DNA from 3 places in the Polycladomyces zharkentensis genome. Region 3 is predicted to be linked to each of the others. Evidence: riboswitches for the same ligand, from Rfam matches in the RefSeq annotation. Region 3 holds a riboswitch; each other region holds the start of a gene.
The links. Region 3 has a riboswitch for thiamine pyrophosphate ahead of JQC72_RS03045 (thiamine phosphate synthase). Riboswitches for the same ligand answer to the same signal wherever they lie in the genome.

Region 1 (2,264 bases), on a different contig from region 3:
CCGCGGCCCTCAACCGAAGGGATTATTTCATCACCATCAACCAGTATCCCGGGATTCGACTCCCGGCAATCCCCGGTTCCGATGGTGCGGGGATCGTGGCCGCCGTCGGTGAAGGAGTGGACAACGTCGCCGTCGGCAGTGAAGTGGTGATCAATCCCACCTTGAACTGGGGGGACAACCCGCGGGTTCAGGGACCGGATTTTCACATTTTGGGCGTTCCCACTGACGGAACCTATGCGCAGCTGGTGAAAGTTCCAGCGGAGAACGTCTATCCGAAACCGGAATACCTCACTTGGGAAGAGGCCGCGGCTCTTCCGCTGGCAGCGCTTACTGCTTACCGGGCGCTCATCACCCGCGGGCGGCTTCAGCCGGGCGAGACGGTTTTTATTCCGGGAATCGGCGGCGGTGTCGCCACCTTTCTGCTCCAAATCGCTGTAGCCGCCGGAGCTCGGGTGTTTGTCTCCTCACGTAGCGACGAAAAAATCGAACGAGCACTTCAGCTGGGAGCATCCGGCGGGGTGAATGTCAACTCGGAGAAGTGGGTGAAGGAACTGCAAGAGCGGATGGAGGGACAGGCCGATCTTTGCGTGGACAGCGTCGGCGGGGACACCTTTTCCCAGCTCATCCGGATTGCCAAGCCGGGCGGACGCATCGTCACCTTCGGAGCGACCCGCGGACCGGTCCCCAACCTGGTCATGCCGCTCATCTTCCTGAAGCAACTGGATATCCTCGGCAGCACCATGGGGAATGCCGAGGAGTTCGAACAAATGCTGTCCTTCTTCAAAAAGCACGAAATCCGGCCGGTGATCGATCGTTCGTACCCATTGGAGCAGGTGAGCGAAGCAGTGAAGCGGATGCAAGCGGGAGATCAGTTCGGGAAAATCCTGCTGGAAATTCCCGAGTAATCGTTCCAACGGTTGATTTCGAGTTTGGATCGCCCCCTTTTCGGGGGCCTTTTATATCCAATCTTTTTCCGGCAATGATCCTGATTTCCAACCAAAAACGGCTCTGAATCCTGATCACGGTCGATGGAAATCCCCGCAGAGCCCGGAACGCGCGTCTCTGGCCCTCTTCTTTGTAAGAGATGTGCCGTTTTTAAACGCTGTTTTCACTTGATCCACTTTACGGAAAAAGAGAGCTCCTAATCTTTCCATCCCCTCCCTCTTATGGACAAAAACGATGTCCTTTCGTATAATGAAGCCCGAACCAATCGAATATTCAAGGGGAGCTGGATAATGGCCGGCTGAGAAAGTGTACCGATACACTGACCCTAAGAACCTGATCCGGGTAATTCCGGCGTAGGGAAATGATGAATATCGTTCTCTTTCTGTGCATATCAGCGCCTCCGGATCAGGGAGGCGCTTACTTTATGGATCGATTTCTTTTTGAAAGGTGGAATCCATCAATGAAACGGATCGGATGGCTCGTGAGCTTGGCTCTCTTGCTGGTCGTGGCCTTCGCCTGCAGTGCGCCGGGGGCCGGTTCATCGGACAAAGGGTTGAAAAAAGTGACGCTCGTCCTGGATTGGACCCCCAACACCAATCATACCGGCCTTTATGTGGCGAAAGCAAAAGGTTACTTTCAACGCGAAGGGCTGGATGTGGATATGATTCAGCCGGGACAGAGCGGCGCTGAACAGATGGTTGCTTCCGGACGCGCCCAGTTTGGCGTCAGCTACCAAGAAAATGTCACCCAAGCACGTACCCAAGGCATTCCCATCATCTCGATTGCGGCGGTCATCCAGCATAACACTTCGGGATTCGCTTCACCCGCAGACAAAAACATCAAGCGCCCCAAGGATTTTGAGGGCAAAACCTATGGCGGTTGGGGTTCTCCGGTTGAAAAACAAATGATCACGTCGCTGATGAAAGGGGATCATGCCGATCCCAACAAGGTAAAAATCATCAACACGGGAAATGCGGATTTCTTCTCGATCGTCAAACGTAATGTGGATTTTGCATGGATTTATTATGGTTGGACGGGAATTGAAGCCGAACTTCGCGGCATGAAGCTGAACGTTATTTATCTGACCGATTACTCCAAAGATCTGGATTACTATACTCCGGTGTTGATCACCAGTGAAAAAGAGATCAAGCAGGACCCGCAAACAGTCAAAGCGTTTATGCGCGCCGTGAGCAAAGGATATCAGTATGCCATTGCCCACCCGGACGATGCTGCTTCCATTCTTTCCAAAGCGGTTCCGGACCTCGATCCGAAGCTGGTAAAGGAAAGCCAAAAATGGCTGAGTCCGCGTTATCAAGCGG
Region 2 (2,264 bases), on a different contig from region 3:
TCCTCCGCGGGAGACGATCCCGGTGACGCGGTTGGCGGTCAGCGGGATATAACGCAACAGCACCCCGGCGTGAATGGTGAAGTAGTCCACCCCTTGTTCCGCCTGTTCGATCAGGGTGTCACGATAGACCTCCCACGTGAGATCTTCGGGTTTGCCGTTCACCTTTTCCAGCGCTTGATAAATCGGCACGGTTCCGACCGGGACCGGGCAGTTGCGGATGATCCATTCACGGGTGGTATGGATGTTTTTCCCGGTGGACAAATCCATCAGCGTATCAGCGCCCCAATGGGTGGCCCACCGCATTTTTTCCACTTCTTCTTCGATCGAAGAAGTGACGGCCGAATTCCCGATGTTGGCATTCACCTTCACATGAAAATTTTTCCCGATGATCATCGGCTCGGACTCGGGATGGTTGATGTTGGCGGGAATGATCGCCCGACCTGCCGCCACTTCCTGCCGGACGAACTCAGGGTCCACATTTTCCCGCAACGCGATGAATTCCATCTCGGGGGTGATGATGCCTTTCCTGGCATAATGCCGCTGTGTGACGATTTTTCCTTTTTTTGCCCGGAGCGGACGACGTTTCAATCGTTTCAAATCCTCGTTTTCCAGCGGGTCTTTGGAGCGATAGCCGTCGTCCACGGGTTTCACTTCCCGGCCTTCATACTCCTCCACGTCGCCCCGCTCCAAAATCCAGGGACGACGCAAGGGAGGAAGCCCTTTGCGAATATCGGTTTCCACATTCGGGTCAGTGTATGGACCGCTCGTGTCATAGACGCGAATCGGTTCGTTCGGTATCTCTTCACCGTTCCGCCCCGTCGTGGGAGAAAGTGTGATTTCCCGCATGGGGACGCGAATGTCCGGGCGAGAACCTTGGATGTACACCTTTCTGCTGTTGGGGAACGTAAAAGTTTCCGACATCATGAACCTCCTGTGATGTTGGTTTTTGCAACCCACACATCAACACAAGCTGTCCCCAGGTTCAGGTGCATCCGATTCCGTCGCGTACAGGTATGAAAAAAGGACCATACGCCAACGTACAGTCCTCTCCCCTCGAAACAAAGGATCGAATGCAGTTCCCTACGCTGGCATTACCCAGATCAGGTTAAACGGTCGGCGGTAGAGTTCCCCGCCCTCTCAGCCTGGCTCCTCCAAGCTCCCGTTGATATGCAGTTGCCTATCTTGAAGTTAACACAGGAAACCTGTCAGGTCAATGTGGAAGTCAATCTTGTTCCAATCGTATCCATCTTCTGAAGAGCATGGTGATTTCGAACGGCAGCCAAAAGACGGTCACGACAAACGAAAAGAGAAAATACGCCTTGTTCTCGCCTACCAAGTCGACAATTTGTTGATACTCTGCGGCAAGGGATTCGGTCTCCTCATCCCCGGTAGCCATCCACTTACTGATTCCGTCCTCCATCTTTCGCCAATAAGTATAGCCGATCAAAAAATAGACGCACAAGACAAGCGGTGCGAACATCCATAGCACTCCCTCTATGAGCTCCTATATCCTATTCTTTGCAGATGATGGGATTGCCTGCCACAGAAAAAATGATTTTCCCAAAATCGAAAAGACGGTTGAAACGAAATCGAGCAGGGATTCCCGAATTCAAACTCATCGGGTATAATTTTTGGCAGCGGAGAAATGTGGTGCGGATGGAAGTTCAAGTTCAATGAGAAAGAAAGAGGGATGGATATGGGGTGTTGGGGGAGGGCATGGAGACAATATCATCCCTTGGTGTGGCTCTTGGTGGGAGGAACGGTATTTTCGCGGGCGGCTATGTTTATGAGCCTGCCTTTTTTGACGATTTATCTCGCGCAACATACGAAGATGGATCCGGTACTGGCCGGGTTGACGGTGGGTTTGGGACCCTTGGCGGGTACGATTTGCGGCTTTGTCGGCGGGAATCTATCGGATCAGTTCGGCAGGCGCACGGTGATGGTTGCGGCCATGTTCCTGTGGGCAGGGGTGTATATCGGGTTTGCAGTCGCCGAACAAATGTTTTTTTTCATGTTGCTCAACCTGCTGAACGGTGTGTGCCGTTCCTTCTTTGAGCCGACTTCACAAGCATTGATGGCGGATATCACTCCTCCGGAACGGCGAATTCGGGTATTTGGCTTCCGTTATCTGGCGATCAACGTGGGGGCCGTCATCGGTCCGCTGATCGGTGCAGTGACAGGAATTCTGGCCGGAAAGACGGCGTTTCTGATCACGGGAACCGTCTACTTCGTTTACGCGTGGCTCCTGTTGCTGATGTTGAACC
Region 3 (2,264 bases):
CACGTGCCAATTCCGGGAACATCGCCCGGCTGCGCAGGCAAAGTTCGATCATGGGTCCCGGAAAAGCCATCTCCACCTGGGCACCCAGCATTCCTGCCGCCGCGGATGAAGCGTGGGCGCCCACGCGGTCCCGCTCCAAGACCACGACGTCAGCCCCTTTTTTTGCCAGGTAATAGGCGATTGAACACCCGATCACACCGCCGCCGATGATGATTACGTCCTGTGTTTGCACGATTGGCTCCTTCCTTTCGCATCGGGGATTTCCCCGTCGGTTTTCCGGAAATGCCGGGCGATTTCCCGCAATTTGCGGGCCTGACCATCCGGCCGGGGATGATCCATCACCGCCGAAATCACGGCAATACCGGCGCATCCCGTTTCCGCCACCTCGACCATATTTTCAACCGTAATCCCACCCACGGCGATTACCGGAATGCGCACTGCACGGACGATGCGGGCCAATTCAGCACAACCCCGCGGGGGAATGCCCGGCTTGGAGGCTGAGTTGTACACGTGGCCGAACAATATGTAATCCGCCCCCATCCGTTCGGATCGAAGTGCTTCTTCAAGCGAATGAACCGAACGGCCCACACTGAGGCCGCTTGCCAACGGTTTGACCTCCGACAGCGGCAATCCCTTTTCCGGGAGATGTACCCCCCGGCATCCCAGGGAAAGGGCAATATCCATCCGGTCGTTCACCACCAGCTGTTCGCGTGTGAGCCATCTCTCTTCCAACAAACGTTTCCCCCAGCTCCAAATCTCTCGGGCCGTCCGGTTTTTCAGCCGCAGATGAAAACGGTCGACATACGGTCCCGCCTGCCTCGCCACCCGACAAATTTGCTCCCAGGTATGCCGCTGGTCCGTGATCACATGGACTTCCATCGGAATGTCACTTCCTCCGACCATAAAAAAACCGGTATCCATGGGGATACCGGTTGAATGCACGTAAACCTTTCCTGAACACCAACCTTCCCCCACTTCCTTTCGCTGGCATTACCCAGGTCAAGTTCAAAGGGTTAAGGCTCCGCGCCTTTCTCAGCACCCATGGTGCACCCCTAGTGGTGGAACGAAACGTATCACATTTTTCTCCATTTTAACAATCCCGTTCACCCGGCGTCAACCGCCGATCGAGTGACGCTGCACGACATCAAACCACTTTCACCTGAATGACCGTCGTATCCGTGATATCCCGGTCATTGACGGGAGACACGACCCGATGGACGGAAGCGTCGCCGACATGAAAATTGCTCACGTTCGCTTTCAGGAAACTTCGGGAGTGGACAAGGAAGTTCAAACCATAGGAAACATTGACTTTCCCCACACTGGAAACCTGGTTGATGGACAGTGCCCCGATCACCATGGGTGACAACACGGCATTCCCTCCTTAGCTCAAACCCCTTTGACCTGAAAAATGGGGGTGTCCGCCACATCGGAATCCAATATCGGTCCGAATACGATGGACACCGGTAAATCACCCGCGTTGCTGTTGACCAAGTTGCTTTTCTGAAAGCTCTCCTGATTGACCAAAAAGTTGACCGGCGCCACATTCAGTTGACCGGTACTGGAGACGCTGTTGATTTTAAAGACGAATGGCATGCCCATTCCCCCTTATCGTTCCTTACTTGCGCTTCCCCCAGAAGCACTCCTTCAAATCCTCGTCTGCGATCTCCGCCCACTCTTCCAACCATCCGTTATCCCCATAACTAATATGGGTAAGGTTTTCCTTGATAAAGCTGAACGGCGCCCATTCCACCGTCAGAGGGGACGTATTCACGTGGGCATTGATCGATACGGTGTTCACCTTGATTCCACCAATCGAGATGGGCATCGAATTTCCTCCTTGTCTGACCCGGGGTGTGTCTCACCCCTGTCGCGTGTATCACTTCCCGAATCGATGCGCGGTCGGACCGGGTAAAGTGCCCTCTTGTGGTATGACCAGACATGCCCTCAGGCCTGTTGAATAAGAACAGGGTGATCGTTCACGTCCGGATCGACGATCGGGTTGGCCGTGCGGATCACCGCGTGGTCACCGGTCGTCGAGGTTCCCACGTTGTTCTTTTGCAAACTGAACGGATAATAAGTCAAATGCGTTCCCACCGTGATGGATGAGGTCGTCGTCACGGCATTCACCTTCAATACTCCTAGCTTGATAATCAATGGGAACTCCTCCTCATATCAGCCATCGCCTATATTACAGTATGATGGGCGTCCCATTTCGAAACATGGGCAGATCAAAATGGGCACCCGCCCACACCAAATAAAAAAGC

Region 1: it holds a riboswitch for thiamine pyrophosphate, as region 3 does, so the genes downstream of both, JQC72_RS00320 (ABC transporter substrate-binding protein) here and JQC72_RS03045 (thiamine phosphate synthase) in region 3, are expected to answer to the same signal.
Region 2: it holds a riboswitch for thiamine pyrophosphate, as region 3 does, so the genes downstream of both, thiC (phosphomethylpyrimidine synthase ThiC) here and JQC72_RS03045 (thiamine phosphate synthase) in region 3, are expected to answer to the same signal.

What each region holds. Positions count from the first base shown of each region.
Region 1 is NZ_JAFHAP010000001.1:69,817-72,080, forward strand. It holds gene JQC72_RS00315 (zinc-binding dehydrogenase) at 1-905, shown strand, start outside; TPP riboswitch at 1,214-1,322, shown strand; gene JQC72_RS00320 (ABC transporter substrate-binding protein) at 1,406-2,264, shown strand, end outside.
Region 2 is NZ_JAFHAP010000013.1:93,957-96,220, reverse strand. It holds gene thiC (phosphomethylpyrimidine synthase ThiC) at 1-921, opposite strand, end outside; TPP riboswitch at 1,061-1,171, opposite strand; gene JQC72_RS13775 (hypothetical protein) at 1,223-1,480, opposite strand; gene JQC72_RS13770 (MDR family MFS transporter) at 1,646-2,264, shown strand, end outside.
Region 3 is NZ_JAFHAP010000004.1:243,769-246,032, forward strand. It holds gene thiO (glycine oxidase ThiO) at 1-232, opposite strand, end outside; gene JQC72_RS03045 (thiamine phosphate synthase) at 214-879, opposite strand; TPP riboswitch at 960-1,064, opposite strand; gene JQC72_RS03050 (hypothetical protein) at 1,145-1,369, opposite strand; gene JQC72_RS03055 (hypothetical protein) at 1,387-1,593, opposite strand; gene JQC72_RS03060 (hypothetical protein) at 1,616-1,825, opposite strand; gene JQC72_RS03065 (spore germination protein) at 1,945-2,154, opposite strand.